Regions from separate parts of the Mesorhizobium sp. WSM4849 genome, predicted to be linked through region 3. Evidence: predicted binding sites of a transcription regulator. Region 3 holds the regulator's gene; each other region holds the start of a gene.
The links. Region 3 encodes LexA, which represses DNA repair genes until DNA is damaged. Its sites were predicted from a motif close to TGTTCNNNNTGTGTTCNG; they were not measured.
Positions count from the first base shown of each region.

Region 1: AC0L3L_RS33565 (PA0069 family radical SAM protein) is a predicted target of LexA. The motif match lies at 2,727-2,744, and genes of this name have one in related genera.
Region 2: parE (DNA topoisomerase IV subunit B) is a predicted target of LexA. The motif match lies at 2,642-2,659, and genes of this name have one in related genera.
Region 4: AC0L3L_RS20205 (DNA recombination protein RmuC) is a predicted target of LexA. The motif match lies at 1,072-1,089, and genes of this name have one in related genera.

Region 1 covers NZ_JBVVPW010000049.1:7,765-11,867, reverse strand. The annotation lists gene AC0L3L_RS33575 (F0F1 ATP synthase subunit B) at 1-372, shown strand, start outside; gene AC0L3L_RS33570 (ribonuclease HII) at 647-1,342, opposite strand; gene AC0L3L_RS33565 (PA0069 family radical SAM protein) at 1,498-2,652, opposite strand; gene AC0L3L_RS33560 (glycosyltransferase) at 2,804-3,310, shown strand; gene AC0L3L_RS33555 (cyclase family protein) at 3,499-4,103, shown strand, end outside.
Region 2 covers NZ_JBVVPW010000030.1:52,312-56,414, reverse strand. The annotation lists partial or broken gene AC0L3L_RS27680 (IS5 family transposase) at 1-495, opposite strand, end outside; gene parE (DNA topoisomerase IV subunit B) at 520-2,571, opposite strand; gene AC0L3L_RS27670 (GGDEF domain-containing protein) at 2,839-4,005, shown strand; gene gcvP (aminomethyl-transferring glycine dehydrogenase) at 4,077-4,103, opposite strand, start outside.
Region 3 covers NZ_JBVVPW010000008.1:232,576-236,678, reverse strand. The annotation lists gene AC0L3L_RS11470 (ComEC/Rec2 family competence protein) at 1-1,972, shown strand, start outside; gene lexA (transcriptional repressor LexA) at 1,966-2,703, opposite strand; gene AC0L3L_RS11460 (molybdopterin molybdotransferase MoeA) at 2,808-4,013, opposite strand; gene moaC (cyclic pyranopterin monophosphate synthase MoaC) at 4,016-4,103, opposite strand, start outside.
Region 4 covers NZ_JBVVPW010000017.1:57,972-62,074, forward strand. The annotation lists gene fmt (methionyl-tRNA formyltransferase) at 1-462, opposite strand, end outside; gene def (peptide deformylase) at 472-1,017, opposite strand; gene AC0L3L_RS20205 (DNA recombination protein RmuC) at 1,123-2,382, shown strand; gene AC0L3L_RS20210 (GFA family protein) at 2,387-2,791, opposite strand; gene AC0L3L_RS20215 (transglutaminase-like domain-containing protein) at 2,891-3,721, opposite strand; gene AC0L3L_RS20220 (hypothetical protein) at 3,934-4,059, shown strand.

The sequences.
Region 1 (4,103 bases), on a different contig from region 3:
AAGATCAGCAACGAGCTTGAAGAAGCGCGCCGGCTGCGCGAGGAGGCCCAGCAATTGCTCGGCCAATACCAGCGCAAGCGCAAGGAAGCCGAGCAGGAGGCCGCCGCCATCGTCGCCGCGGCCAAGCGCGAGGCCGACATGCTGGCTGCCGAGGCGCACAAGAAGACCGAGGATTATGTCGCCCGGCGCACCGCACTTGCCGAACAGAAGATCGGTCAGGCCGAGCGCGAGGCGATCAGCGAGGTGCGCGCCAGCGCCGTCGATATCGCCGTCGAAGCCGCACGCACGCTGCTCGCCGGCAAGATTGACGCAAAGGCGGGCGCCGACCTGTTCAAGGCCTCGCTCCTAGATGTGAAGTCCAAGCTGAATTAAGCGACTTCATCAGGAAGTCATCGAAGCCGCCCGGGAAACCTGGCGGCTTTTTTTGTTAGGCGAAAGCGGCTGCGGGTAATCTCCCCCCTTGAGGGGGAGATGTCGCCGAAGGGCGACAGAGGGGGTCGCCTCGGCTGGCGCGACGCGATATCGGATAATACGTCGAATGAAAGAGGAGGTTGGCCATTCACGCGCGGCTACCCCCTCTGGCCTGCCGGCCATCTCCCCCTCAAGGGACCTCAAGGGGGGAGAAAGCGCGACGATGGACCATCGCTTAATCCAGACCCGAAAAACTCTCTTCGTCGAGCACTTCGGTTCCGCCAAACCGGAACGGTGCGAAGGACGCGCGGTGCAGCCGCGCCACCGGTCCATGCCGCTCGATCGCGGCACGGTGGCGGACTGTGGCGTAGCCCATATGGAGTTCGAAACCGTAATGCGCGTGATGGCTGCCGCAGCCGCACATCATGCGGTCGCGCATCACCTTGGCGACGATCGAGGCGGCGGCGATCGACTGCGAGCGCTGGTCGCCTTTGATCAGCGCTCTGCCTTCGCATGGCAGTCCGGGTGGCACGTCGCGCCCGTCGGCCAGGGCCAGCTTTGGCTGCACCGAGAGCCCGACCAAAGCGCGACGCATTGCCTCGAGGCTTGCCTTGAGAATATTGCTGCCATCGATGCCTTCCGCGCTGACCGAAGCCATCGACACGCCAAGAGCGGAGCCGAGGATTTTCAGGAACAGCGCCTCGCGCTGCAGATGGCTGAGGCGCTTGGAATCGTCGAGGCCGTCGGGAATGTTGGCGGGATCGAGCACCACCGCTGCCGCCACGACCGGCCCGGCGAGCGGGCCACGGCCTGCCTCGTCCATTCCCGCCACCGGCCATAGGCCTTCGGCCATCGCCTTCGTCTCGAAGGAGAAATCGGGTCTCTCAACGATTTCGAAGAGAAGCGGAGAATCAGAACGCGCGCGAGCCATGTTGCGGCGAGGTTCGCATCGGCTCCGATTCTCCGCAAGCCCCTCCGGGTCGGGTGAGGCACCGGACCCGGAGGGCACCGTCTGCAAGCCCGGGGACAAGGACAGGCCGGACGGGATTTTTCATGTGCCGCCGGCAGCGGCGGCACACGATGTCTTCACAGCAGCATCAGTTGCTCGGTTGCCTTGGCCGCCGCAACGAACTGGTCGGTCCTGAGCGACCGCCGTTCGGCGTTGAGGCCAAGCCGTTTGGCGGCGATCTCGAAGCGCCGGCCGATCTGCCAGGCATAGGGGCCGGACCCTTTCATGCGCTTGCCCCAATCCGAATCGTAATCCTTGCCGTCGCGCATCGAGCGGATCAGCGACATGACGTGACGGTAGCGGTCCGGATAATGGCGCAGCAGCCAATCCTTGAAGATCGGCGCGACTTCCAGCGGCAGGCGCAGCACGACATAGCCGGCCTCGCGCGCTCCTGCCGCACGTGCCGAATCGAGGATGCGTTCCATCTCCTGATCGGTCAGGCCGGGGATGATCGGAGCGACCATGACCGAGGCCGGAATGCCGGCGTCCGAAAGCTGCCTGATCGCCTCCAGCCGCTTGGTCGGCGTCGACGCGCGGGGCTCCATCGTTCTGGCCAGCATCCGGTCAAGCGTCGTCACCGACAGCGCCACCTTGGCCAGCCCGCGTTCGGCCATGCGCGACAGGATGTCGATGTCGCGCGTCACCAGCGCGGATTTGGTGACGATGCCGACCGGATGGCCGCGCGCCTCCAGCACTTCGAGGATCTCGCGCATGATCCGGTACTGCTTCTCGATCGGCTGGTAGGGATCGGTGTTGGTGCCGATGGCGATGGTGCGCGGCTGGTAGCCGTCCTTCGACAGTTCCTTGTCGAGTAGCCGCGCCGCATCCGGCTTGGCGAACAGCTTCGATTCGAAATCCAGCCCCGGCGACAGGCCCATGAAGCTGTGCGTCGGCCGCGCGAAGCAATAGACGCAGCCATGCTCGCAGCCGCGATAGGGGTTGATCGAGCGGTCGAAGGAAATGTCGGGCGATTCGTTACGGGTGATGATGGTGCGCGGCTTTTCGACCTGCACCTCGGTCTTGAAGGGCGGCAGCTCCTCCAGCGAGTTCCAGCCATCATCGAACACATGCCGGCTGACCGGTTCGAACCGGCCGGACGGGTTGATGCCGGCGGACCGGCCGCGATTGCGGTCTGGACGGATTCGGACGCCACTCTGCTCGATCATTGCATTGGCCATCTCGGCCCTTCCAGCCCCGAAGGCGGCAATGTCGGCACGTACGATCTGTTCCATTTTTGCCCTCTCCCAGGGACTGTCGGCTGGCTGTCGAATCGCTCTGTTCATGAAAATAATCCTATTTTATCCACCAGAACAAATCAAGAACATTTTTGCCATGCTACGCAAAAACTGGCACTGCGCCCCGCATTCCGCTATTCGGCTAACGATGCTTAGCGTTCTCATCCAGACCCTGAATGACGAAGAGAGACTTGCCCGCACGCTTGCCTCGCTGATTGGCGGCGCGGTCGAGGGCGTGGTGCGCGATGTCATCGTCTGCGACACCGGCTCGACCGACCAGACGCACCGCGTTGCCGAACATGCCGGCTGCCTTTATGTGGCGAGCGGCGGCATTGCCGCCGGCATCAGGCAGGCCAAGGGCGACTGGCTGCTGCTGCTGGAGCCGGGGGCGCGGTTGGCGGAAGGCTGGATCGACGAAGTCGTCGCCCACACGGCCCGGCAAACCATGCCGGCGCGGTTTTCGCGGGCGCGCGGCAGTCGCGTGCCGTTCCTGTCGCGGGTGTTTTCGGGAAACCGGGCTCTGGCCGAAGGGCTGGTGATCAGCAAGCGTCAGGCCGCGGCCTTATCGAAAAACGCCCGCAGCGCCGAAGCCATCGCGCGCGGCCTTTCGACCAAGAGGCTCGACGCCGAAATCTGGGTGGCGCCGGCGAAGTGACGGTCGTCACTCTCCCCATAGCGGGCGAGGGAACGTCGCGTCCTTCGTTAGGGTGAGGCGGCGCGCAAGCCGTGGGCGGAAAGCGGCATGATGGAATCCGCATTGGCGCGATACTCTTGGGAGGAATGCATATGCTTGTCGTCCTGCGGGAAACTCGCGATACTCAGCAATATTCGGGGAGATTGCAGATGAATGTATCTAAATTCGTTCGTATCGCCTCGCTGGCAGCCGCTTGGTCAGTGCCGGCGATCGCGGTGGCGCAGGAATCGTCGCTTTGGTCGGTTTATGAGAACACGCTCAAATCGGCCAAGTACATCGATCTGACCCACGCCTTCGAGCCGGTGCAGCCCGTATGGCCGGGCTTCGCCAATGCCAAATTCAAACCGGCTGTCGCCGGGAAGGACATCGAGGGCTACGTCAAGGCCGGCGAAGAGTTCACCTATGACAAGCATGGGTTCGTCGGGAGCGCCTACGAATTGTCGACGGACCAATATGGCACGCAGCTCGATCCGCCCTCCCACTGGAACCCACTCGGTGCAACGATCAGCGACCTGCCGGCCACTTATGCCGTGCGGCCGCTCGTCGTGATCGACATCAGCGGCAAGGTGCAGACCGACGAAGGCTATCACCTCCAGGTCGCCGACATCGAAGAATGGGAAAAGGAGCACGGCCGCATACCGGAGGGTTCGGTCGTCTTCGTGCGTTCGGATTGGTACAAGAAATGGTCCGATGCCGCCCGCTTCAACCAGAAGCCGTTTCCAGGCGTCAGTTTGGACGCGCTGAAGTTCCTGCA
Region 2 (4,103 bases), on a different contig from region 3:
TCGGCATCGTGCCTTCGCCTCGACCTGGCGGCGAATGGCGTTGCTGTCGTAACCCTTGTCGCCATGAGGATTCGGGCGGCCGGCATCTGCTTCAGCAAAGCTGATCCTGCCGTGCAATCAGCGACCTGGCCGCCGGTCAGCTGGAAGGCGATGGGCCGGCATTCACGATCGGTCAGCGCGTGGATTTTGGTCGTGCGCCCGCCGCGCGAACGGCCGATCGCCTGATTGCGCTCCCCCCGTTCCGCCCGAGGCCGAGCGGTGCGCCTTCACGGCGGAGGAGCCGATGAGCACTTGGGCCGGCGGGCCGCCGGCGCTGGCGAGAGCGTGAAAGAGGTCAGCCCAGACGCCCTTGGCCGCCCAGCGGACATAGTGGTTGTGGACGGTCTTGCGCGGCCGATAGTCGGGGGGCGCATCGATCCAGCGCCCGCCGGACTTCAGAACGTGGACGATCCCGCTGATCACCCGGCAGTCATCGACGCGCGGCTTGCCACGCGTTTATGGGTCCGAACCCTAGAACGCTCAGATGTCCAGCACTTCCGTCTCGGCGAATTCCGCACGTTCCTGGATGAAGCGGAAGCGGGCTTCCGGCTTGGTGCCCATCAGCGCGTCGACCGTGTCCTTGGTCGCCGCCTCGGCGTCGATCACATCGACCCTGAGCAGCGTGCGCTTTCTCGGGTCCATGGTGGTTTCCTTGAGCTGGGCGGCCATCATTTCGCCCAACCCCTTGAAGCGGCCGATTTCGACCTTGCCGCGCCCGGTGAACTCGGTGCGCAGAAGTTCGTCCTTGTGCGCGTCGTCGCGGGCATAGGCGACCTTGCCGCCTTGCCGGATCGAGTAGAGCGGCGGCACCGCCAGATAGAGATGGCCGCCGCGGACCAGGCTCGGCATCTCCTGATAGAAGAAGGTGATCAGCAACGAAGCGATATGGGCGCCGTCGACGTCGGCGTCGGTCATGATGATGACCCGGTCGTAGCGCAGATCCTCATCGCGGTATTTTGACCGCGTGCCACAGCCAAGCGCCTGGATCAGGTCGGAAATCTGCTGGTTGCCGGCCAGCTTGTCGTTGCCGGCGCTGGCGACGTTGAGGATCTTGCCGCGCAGCGGCAGCACCGCCTGGCTGGCGCGGTCGCGCGCCTGTTTCGCCGAGCCGCCGGCCGAATCGCCCTCGACAATAAAGAGTTCTGCGCCGGCCGCGGCATTCTGCGTGCAGTCGGCGAGCTTGCCGGGCAGCCGCAGCTTGCGCACCGCGCTCTTGCGCGACACTTCCTTTTCCTGGCGGCGGCGCACCCGTTCGTCGGCACGTGCGATCACCCATTCGAGCAGCTTCGAGGCTTCCTGCGGATTGTCGGCCAGCCAGTGATCGAAGGGGTCGCGGATGGCAGTCTCGACGATCCTGATCGCCTCGATCGTCGCCAGCCTGTCCTTGGTCTGGCCGACGAATTCCGGCTCACGGATGAACACCGACAGCATGCCTGCCGCCGAGATCATGACGTCTTCCGACGTGACGATCGAAGCGCGCTTGTTGCCGACCAACTCGGCATAGGCGCGCAGGCCGCGGGTCAAAACGTTGCGGAAGCCCGCCTCGTGCGTGCCGCCTTCGCCGGTCGGAATGGTGTTGCAGTAGGAATTGAGGAACCCGTCGCCGCCGAACCAGGTCACCGCCCATTCGAGCGAGCCGTGGCCGCCTTGCCTGTCGCTTTTGCCGGCAAAGATTTCGCGGGTGACCTGGAATTCGTCGCCGAGCGAGGCTTTCAGATAGTCCTTGAGGCCACCGGGAAAATGGAACTCGGCCTTAGCCGGTGTCGTGTCCTTCTCCTTGATCAGCGACGGATCGCAGGTCCAGCGGATCTCGACGCCACCGAACAGATAGGCTTTCGAGCGGGTCATGCGGTAGAGCCGCGCCGGCTCGAATGCCGCACCCTTGCCAAAGATCTGCTCGTCGGGATGGAAGCGTATCCTGGTGCCGCGGCGGTTATGCACCTCGCCGAGCTGCTCCAGGCCGGTCACCGGAACGCCGCGCGAAAAGCGCTGGCGATAGAGCTGGCGGCCGCGCGCGACTTCGACCTCGAGATGGTCCGACAGCGCGTTGACGACGGAGACGCCGACCCCGTGCAGGCCGCCCGAGGTCTCGTAGACCTTGCTGTCGAACTTGCCGCCGGAATGCAGCGTCGTCATGATGACTTCGAGCGCCGGCTTCTTGAATTTCGGATGCGGATCGACCGGAATGCCGCGGCCATTATCGGTGACCGCCAGATATCCGTCGGCAGAAAGCTCGACATCGATGAAGGTTGCGTGGCCGGCGACCGCCTCGTCCATCGAATTGTCGATGACCTCGGCGAATAAATGGTGCATCGCCTTGTCGTCGGTGCCGCCGATATACATGCCGGGTCGCCGCCGCACCGGCTCCAGCCCTTCCAGAACCTCGATGTCGGCGGCGCTGTAGCTCTCGCTGCCGTCGCGGGATGCCGGGCGCTTCGCCGCCTGCACCAGCGGGTCGGCCGGGCGTGCGGTTGCGCGAACCGGTTGCGGCTGCTTGTCCAAACTGCCGAAAAGATCGTTACTGTCGTCCATGCTGGTCCTGGATTCCGATGCTGCGAATCACCACCCGATACTGCCACGCTTTTTGCGGGCAGGCGACGGAGGTTCCTGTTACGTTCGAGGATAGAGCCTCTTACTGCAAAACCATCCGACAACCAAGCGGCGGAAATGGGTCGAGGGCATCGACGCTTTGTAAACCTTGTCCGAAGGTTACGTCCGAAGGTTGGCCGAAAAACGGTATCCGTCCACTGCCGGTGGCCTAGAATGCGGCAGAACCCGTGAAAAGGCTGCTGCTAGCGCATGTTGGATTACAGTTCGCTCCTACTCGCGGCGGCGCTGTCGGGCACGTGCCTCAGCATCACCATGTTTGCGATCTGGTTCACCGCGCCGCAGGCACGCTATGTGCTGACGGTGGCGTGCGGCATTCTCGTGCTCGTCGCGCATGTGGTCTTGTTCTGGCATTATGCCAGGCATCCCAGCCCCTGGCTTTGCCAGATTGTGCTTGCGCTTCTCAGCCTGGGCTTCCTGACCCTCTGCCTGTCGGCCATGCAGTATCTCGGCGTGCGCGACTACAGGCGCGCCATCTTGCCGACCGTGGCTGCGATGGCGGTTTGCGCAGGCGCGACGTCGCTGGGCCTTGATGGCGTCGGCTTCATCGTCACCTACGCGACGGTAACGGCGCTGCTCTCGCTTATCGGGGTGATGTTCTGGATCAAAGGTGGCCACGATCGCCGGATATTGCTGGTCGTTTCCTTCCTGAGCTGCGTCTGTGCGCTGTCCTTCGTGCTTTGCGGCGCGGTCCTGCTGGTCGAGGGCCAATGGGAGCTCGGCGTTGCGCCCGACAATTGGGCCGAACGGTTGAATTCCGTCGTCGCGGTCGCCTGCATGACCGGGCTCGGCGCACTGACGCTCTCCCTGCACCACTTGCAGGCGCAGATCGAATTGAAGGCCGAGACCATGACCGACCCATTGACCGGGCTGATGAACCGGCGGGCGTTGACGGCATTCTACGGTGAGCGGGTTTTCGGCCCGTTCATGTCCGTTGCCATGTTCGACCTCGATCATTTCAAAAAAACGAACGACGTATTCGGTCATCCGGTCGGTGATCAGGTTCTGCGCCGCTTCGCCGCTGTCATCAGGAAATATGCCAGGACCGGAGTCGACGCCTTCCGGCTGGGTGGCGAGGAATTCGTCCTCGTCATGTCGCGGATGACTGAAGAGAAGGCTTACGACATTGCGAGCAAGATCAGCGTCGCCTTCGGCACGGAAATCGTGGCCACCCAGCTTGGTCCGTTGCGTAGCACCGTCAGTGGCGGCATCGGCTTTGGCGGGACGGATGGGACCAGTCTCGACCATGTGCTGGCCGAAGCCGACGCCGCACTTTATGCGGCAAAGCGCGCCGGGCGAAATCGCGTCGTCGCCCAGAAGACGAGCAAGGCCGACGCGCCGGCCTTGCGTTCTGCCTGATTGAGGCTTCTATCTTCTTATTAGACCATGATCTTGTCCGAAAACCGGATTCCACTTTTCGGGATCATGGTCTACTCCGCCGCCCCCAGATATTCCGA
Region 3 (4,103 bases):
AACCTGGCGCGTGGCAACGCAGATGCTCGGCTCGGAAATCCAGACCCAGCTCACCGGCCGTGTCGTTAGGCTCGATCAGATGGCGAACGGCCGGATCAGGCTGACCATCGACGTGATGACGACCGCCCGGCCGACACTGCGTTATGCGCCGGAACGTGTCAGGGTTTCGGCACGCAAAATTCCCGCTGAGATGACCGCAGGCTCGGTGGCAACCGGCTATGTGAGGCTTCTGCCTCCGACTGGCCCGGTTAGGCCGGACAGTTATGACTTCTCCTTCGACAGCTATTTCGCCGGTATCGGTGCCAGTGGCTTTTTCCTCGGCAATCCGAAGATCGTCGTTTCCGAAGATGCACCGTTCGCCGCGCGCATTTCTTCCTCGATCGAAAAGGCGCGTGAAACCATCGCCGACCATATCAGGGACAGCATCGGTGGCGCCGAGGGGGAGATTGCCGCCGCGCTGATCGTCGGCGTGCGTGCCGGCATTCCCGAAGAGATAAACGAATCGATGCGGCGCACCGGCATCTACCACATCATCTCGATTTCCGGCCTGCACATGGCGCTTGTCGCCGGCACCATCATGGGATTGCTGCGCGGCGCCTTTGCGCTGGTTCCCGATTTTTCGTCGCGCCGGCCGGTCAAAAAATATGCGGCTGCTGCCGCACTCGTTTCCATCGCTGCCTATCTGATTTTTTCCGGTATCGTGGTCGCGGCTGAACGCAGCTTTATCATGCTGGCGGTAATGCTTGTCGCCGTGCTGTTCGACCGGGCGGCACTCACCTTGCGCAATCTGGCGATTTCGGCCATCGCCGTCATCGTCGTGTCGCCGCACGAGGTGGTCGGCCCAAGCTTCCAGATGTCCTTCGCCGCGACCGCTGCTCTCGTGGGCGCCTATGCCGGCTGGTCCGACTATCGTGCCGACAAGGCCACCGCGCCGCCACAGCGACGGTCAACGATCGCTTTCGTCACGCGAAAACTTGCCGCTGGGACAGGTACCATCGCAATGACCTCCATCATTGCCGGCAGCGCCACCGCACTCTTCGCCATCTGGCACTTCCAGCGCGTCTCGCCGCTCAGCCTGTTCGCCAATCTGGCCGTCATGCCGATCGTCACGGTCGTCATGTTCCTGGCCGTCGTCAGCGCCTTGGCAATGCCGTTCGGCTTCGACGGCCCTTTCCTATACATGATGGGCAAGGGGCTGACGGCCATGATTGCAATATCGGGATGGATCTCCGAGCGGTCGCCGGTCGATGCCGTCGGGCTGATCTCGTTGCAGTCGGTTCTGCTGGTGACGGCCGCCCTAGTCATCGCCACGATGGCAACGACATGGTTGCGGCTTGCGGCACTTCCCTTTGCGCTCGCCGGCCTGCTGACGATTTCCGAGACGCGCACCCCCGACGTGCTGATTTCGGAAGATGCGCATCTGGTGGCGCTGCCGATCGGCGGCGGCGAACTTGCCGTCAACCGGGTGCGCTCGAACGAATTCACCACCGACAACTGGAAACATGCGCTGGTTTCAGCGACCATTGTCGAGCCGGAGACATTCGAAAAAGGAGACGTGCGGTTCGACATCGTCGACCCGGCCGACCTGCCGCCGGGAGCGCCCTTCTACTGCACTGCCGGCCTGTGCCTCGCCCGGCACCAGTCCGGCGCGATCATCGCGCTCGCCGACGACCGCAAAACCGCACCGCCAGCCTGTGCCTTTGCGGATTTGATCGTCATCGATGATGCCACAGCCTATTATAATCCCTGCCGCAATCCGCTGGTTCTCGTCGTCACCAAACGGCAGCTCGCTCGCATGGGCAGTGCCGCCGTCTTTTTCGATCCGCTATCTGCGACGACGCGCGCAGAAATCCGTTTTGCCGTCAGACAGCCCTATAGGCCTTGGCATGAGCAGCGGAGATTTTCGCGCGAGGCGAGGGGCCTGCCGCCATACCGCAGGGCCGAGAAACCCAAAAAGCCTGCCGTTCAGTAACGCCGGATCAGTCCGACGAGCTTGCCTTGCACCTTGACCCTGTCCGGCCCGAAGATGCGCGTCTCATAGGCCGGATTGGCGGCTTCCAGTGCGATCGAGGCACCTTTGCGGCGGAACCGCTTCAGCGTCGCTTCCTCGTCGTCGACCAAGGCGACGATGATCTCGCCAGGCTGGGCGGTGTCGGCGTTGCGGATGATGACCGTGTCGCCGTCGAAAATGCCGGCCTCGATCATCGAGTCACCCTTGACCTCCAGCGCGTAGTGCGTGCCGCCGGTGATCATGTCCGGTGGTACCGAGATCGAATGCGTCTGGTGCTGGATGGCGTCGATCGGCACACCGGCAGCGATGCGGCCCATCACCGGTATGGAGATGGTGGCAACGACGTCGTCGTCATTGCCGGCCGCAGGCATGCGCGAAGGCGCCGGCTTGATCTGTCGTCCGAGGCTGCCCTGCCCAAGGCTGCCCTGAATGACGCTTGGCGAGAATTTGCGCGCCGCATTGAGGCCGGGCGCGATCGAATCGGGCAGGCGCAGCACCTCCAGCGCGCGGGCGCGGTTGGGCAGGCGGCGAATGAAACCGCGCTCCTCCAGTGCAGTGATCAGCCGATGGATCCCCGACTTCGAGGCGAGGTCGAGCGCTTCCTTCATCTCGTCGAACGAGGGCGGAATGCCGCTTTCCTTCAGCCGCTCGTGGATGAACATCAGCAGTTCATGTTGTTTGCGTGTCAGCATCGCGACCCCCAACAGAATCAGAAAAACAAACCCAGAACAAACACTATCTGTTCCAGTTGTGTTCCGCAACCGTTTAAAATTTAATGAATGTGTTGACGTTTTGTTCAGCGTAGCATCAGCACGCTGCACGCGGCGCCCGTCGCGGCTGGGGGAGCGAACGGCTCGCGCACGATCAGCCCGTTGGCGTCGGCCAGCATTTTGAGCATCGAGGAATCCTGGATGCCGAACGGGGTCGCCAGCAGCGTGCCGGCTTCTTCGCTCACCACGGCGCGTACATAGTCCTGCCTGAGATCGTTGGCCGGCATGGCGGCGCCGAGCCGCGCCTGACGCATGTCCTGCCGGAAGGCGCGGCCGCCGAGCCGCGCAAGCATCGGCGTCAGAAAGAGCTGCGTGCAGACCAGGCTCGCCACCGGATTGCCAGGCAGGCCGATGCAGCGGATGTCGCCCAGCCGCCCGAACATCAGCGGCTTGCCGGGCCGCATGGCGATTTTCCAGAAATCGAGCGTCATGCCTTCACCGGTCAGCACGTCATGGACCAGGTCATGGTCGCCGACCGAGGCGCCGCCCAGCGTGACGATGACGTCGGCGCCTGCGTCGACCGCTTGTTTCACCAGCGTGGCGATCGCCTCCTTGCGGTCGGGGGCGATGCCGAGATCGAGCGCGCTGGCGCCGACCGAGCGGGCCGCGGCGGCGACGCCATAGGCATTGGACGAGATGATCTGGTCGGGGCCAAGGTCGCTGCCCGGCGGCAGCAATTCGTCGCCGGTGGCGATGATGGCGACCAACGGCCGTTTCACCACGCTGACCTGCGGGTGGTTGGCCGACGCCGCCAGCGACAATGCCGCCGGATCAAGCGGGCGGCCTTTCTCCAGCAGGACGTCGCCCTTCGAGAAATCGAGCCCGAGGCGGCGGATGTTGCGGCCTTCAACCGTCGACGCGGTCACTTCGATGCTGCCGCCGCCGAGGTCGCGGACATTCTCCTGGATGACGATGGTGTCCGCGCCTGCAGGAAGCGGCGCGCCGGTGAAGATGCGCACGGCCTGCGCCGGGCCGACTGTTCCGGCAAAGCCGCGTCCGGCCGGCGCGATGCCGATCACCGAAAGTCTTGCGGGCACGGACGCGACATCCTCGGCCCGCACGGCATAGCCGTCCATGGCGGACGCGTTGAACGGCGGCTGGGTGCGGAGCGCCAGGAGCGGCTCCGCCAGCACGCGGTCGGCGGCGTCCATCAGGGCGACGCTTTCAGCCTGCAAGGGCGCAGCATCCTCAAGCAGGCGCTCGAGCGCCTCGGCGACCGGAAGCAGTGCCATTATTAGCCTGCCCCCTTGGCATCCGCCTTGTAGTCGCCGGATTTGCCGCCGGTCTTTTCCGCCAGCCTGATGCCCGAGATCACCATGGCG
Region 4 (4,103 bases), on a different contig from region 3:
TTCGACCATCGCCACCGGGCCGGTGTCCAGGCCCTCTTCCATCCGCATCACCATCATGCCTGTCTCGGTATCGCCGGCCATGATGGCGCGCTGGATAGGGGCGGCGCCGCGCCAGCGTGGCAACAGCGACGCGTGACCATTGAGGCAGCCGAGCCGCGGCGCCTCGAGAATCGGTTTAGGCAACAGCAATCCATAGGCGACGACGACGGAGACATCGGCCCGCAAGGCGCGGAACGCCTGCTGCTCGCCTTCGCTCTTCAGCGACACCGGCGTCCGCACCTCGAGGCCCAGCCGCTCCGCCTCGCGCTGCACCGGCGACCGCGTCAGTTCCAGCCCACGGCGACCGGCGGCGCGCGGTGGCTGGGTGTAGACGGCTTCTATCTCATGCCCGGCATCTGCGATCGCCCGCAGCGTCGGCACGGAGAATTCGGGCGTACCCATGAAGATGACGCGCAGGGGCATTTTTGAGCCCTATCCCACCAACTTACCCGGCGCCTTGCTGCCCGGCGTCTTCTCCCTCGAGAGCTTCTTGAATTTCTTCACCACCATGTCGCGCTTCAGTTTCGAGATGTGGTCGATGAACAGAATACCGTTGAGATGGTCGATCTCGTGCTGCAGGCAGGTCGCCATCAGCCCTTCGGCCTCGATCTCCTGCAGCTTGCCGTCGCGATCGAGATATTTCACCCGCACAGCGGCGGGGCGCTCGACCTCGGCATAGTAATCCGGGATCGACAGGCAACCTTCCTCGTAGACAGAGCGCTGATCGGCGCTCTCAAGAATCTCGGGATTGATGAAGACATGCGGCGCCGGCGTCTCGTCTTCCTTGGCGAGATCGATCACCAGCATGCGCAGCGGCTCGCCGACCTGGATCGCCGCCAGACCGATGCCCGGCGCATCATACATGGTGTCCAGCATATCGTCGGCCAGTTTGCGCAATGCCCCATCGACGCGCTCGACCGGTTTCGAAACCTGGCGCAGGACGGGATCGGGAAGGATGATGAGCGGCTTGATCGACATGGCGTCTCACCTAAGACCTCGCACGAAAAGCGTCAACCGGGGCATTTGCAGCGCCGTTCACGTTTTGATCTGTGCCGTCAGGCCGAATCATCTATGCTGCCCAATATGAATGACCTGACCACCATCCTGTCCGAACCAATCGCCCGGCTCGGCGCCACCACGATCACGCTCGGTCACGCACTGGCATTCGGCGCGATCCTGTTTCTGGGTCTGTTCGTGGCGCTCGTCGTCGCGCTCTGGCGCTCGGCCAAGGCGCGTGCGGTGGCTGCCGCCGAAGCCGCCGACCACGCCCGTGACGCGGAGGCGCGGATGGCCGGCATTTTGCAAAGCCAGGCCGAGATGCAGGGCCGCATCGGCGCCATCGCCGAAGTGTTCGGGGCGCGGCAGGCCGAACTCACACAATCGATCGGTCAACGCCTCGACGCGATGACCGGCCGTCTCGGCCAGACCATGACCGAGCAGACGAAATCGACGCATGAGAGCCTCGCCAGACTGCAGGAGCGGCTGGCGGTCATCGATACGGCGCAGGGCAACATCCAGTCGCTCGCCGGCCAGGTCGTTCAGCTTCAGGCGATCCTCTCCAACAAGCAGACGCGCGGCGCCTTCGGCCAGTCTCGCATGGAGGCGATCGTCGCCGACGGCCTGCCGCACGGTGCCTACGAATTCCAGGCGACCTTGTCGAACGGCAGCCGGCCCGACTGCCTGGTGAAGATGCCGAATGGCGCGCCCGCACTTGCCATCGACGCCAAGTTTCCGCTGGAAGCCTGGAACGCCATCCGTGCCGCCGAAGGCGTCGATTTGCAGAAGGTCGCAGCCCAAGCGTTTCGGCGCGACATCGAGGTGCACGTCCGCGATATTTCAGAAAAATACCTGATCCAGGGCGAGACGCAGGACACCGCCTTCATGTTCGTGCCGTCGGAATCGGTGTTCGCGGAGATCCACGAGAATTTCGAGGGGATTGTTCACAAGGCGCACCGTGCCCGAATCGTCATCGTCTCGCCGTCGCTGCTGATGCTGTCGATCCAGGTCATCCAGGCGATCCTCAAGGACGCCCGCATGCGCGAGCAGGCGCATCTGATCCAGGGCGAAGTCATCCGGCTGATGGAGGATGTCTCGCGCCTCGACGAGCGGGTGCGCAAGCTGCAGAGCCATTTCGGCCAGTCGGCCAAGGATATCGACGATATCCTCGTCTCGACGTCGAAGGTGACCAAGCGCGGCCAGAAGATCGAGGCGCTGGAGTTCGGCGCGCAGCCGACGGAGGGCGACGCCGGATCGGGGGCCAGCGCGAAGGCCGAAGCGGGTGCGCGCGTCGCCGACTCCAAGACCGGTCAGCTGAGACTAAGGGTCGTCGAAGGCGACGACTGAGAGGCTATTGCTCCTCGACGGTCGTCATGCCTTCGAACTCCGGCAGCCAGTGCAGCGCCGAGCGGTGCCATATCTGTTTTCTCGGGATCAGTTGTTCGCGCTGCCGCGCCGTGCCGACTCTGATGCCGTAGACTTTCGGCCCGTCGCCGACCGACGTGGCATAGAGGTGCGAACCGCACTCGCCGCAAAAGGCCTGGGCGCGCCTGGCGCCGCTCGATGCGATCTTGATGTAGATCTTCGGCGTGCCCTTGGTGATCCGGTAGTGGTCCTCCGGCGCCGGCACGGTCACGCGGAAGGCCGTGCCCGTCAGCTGCTGACAATCGATGCAGTGGCAAATACTGGTCTTTTCCGGATCGACCTCCGCTTCGTAGGTGATAGCGCCGCAATGGCACCCGCCGTCGATTTTCATCTTCGCTCCTCCCTTCGGCTGCGCCTCGACGCGTTCGAGCTTAACGGCGCAGCCGCCGCAGTTCCACAGGCATTCACAACGCGCGAAGCATCCGGCGGTTCAAGACTGCTGCGCCGACGCCTGTTCGATGACCTCTTCCGTCCAGACCTTGAAGCCGGCCAGCGTGCCCGGCCCGAAAATATGGGTCAGCGGCACATCGGCTGCGTCGCGGCCGGAGGCGATCAGGATACGGCCGATGCGCGGCGCATTGTTGCGCGGATCGAAGGCATGCCAGCGGCCGCCGAGATAGACCTCCATCCAGGCGGCGAAATCCATGTCCGACCACGGTTTCGGCAGGCCGATGTCGCTGATGTAGCCGGTGCAGTAGCGCGTCGGGATGTTCAAGGCGCGACAGAAGGCGACGGCGAGATGGGCGAAGTCGCGACAGACGCCGCTTTTCTCACGATAGGCCTCTGCCGCGGTGCGCGTCGGCCGCGCATTGCCGTAATTGAAGATAATGTGGTTGTGGACGACATCGCAGACCGCCTGCACGCGTGGAATGCCGAGCGGTGTGTGGCCGAACAGCCGCCACGCCTCGCTCGCCAGCACGTCGCTCTCGCAATAGCGGCTGGGCAGCAGGAACAGCAATGTCTCCGACGGCAGGTCGCGCACCTCGTGCTGCCACGCCACCAGATCGCCGATCTCGAAGGTTCCGGGATCGCGGATCACCGCGTCCGTGCCGAAGGTAAAGCGCCCGGGCGGGGCAACAAGACGGTTGCACCAATTGCCGAAACTGTCGCGGTAGCTCTCGATCGGTACCGGCGGGTTCGAGGTCAGGAAATCCGGCCGATCGAGATCGGATGCGCGGGAATAGTGGACGTTGAGCATCGCGATCAGCGGCGTTTCCTGCGGAAAATCGAAGCTCATCTCGCAGCCGATATGGATTCGCATTGTCGTCCTGACCGGCCTGCCGGATCATCACCCGGCGAAGGCACGGGCTGTGCTGCAGTGCAAAAAAGATCATCGCACGGACCAGCGCGGTTTACGAGCGAATTAGAAACGGTTGACGGCCGCCGGCTGACGCAGGCGCGCCAGATTATGCCTCTTGCGGTCGGACGTTTCTCTTGGTTCATTTCGCTTGCCACAATCGGAGGAAACGAATCATGGCTAAAGGTGCGATGAAGGCGGGCAAAGAAGCCCGCAAGCCGAAGAAGGACGCAAAGAAACCCGCCGCTGCCCCGACCCTGAAAGCGCCGCCCGTCAAGGCGACCAAACTCAAGGACAAGTAAGCCTCGGCGTTTCGGCGCAAGGTCATGACCGACGGCATTTCAGG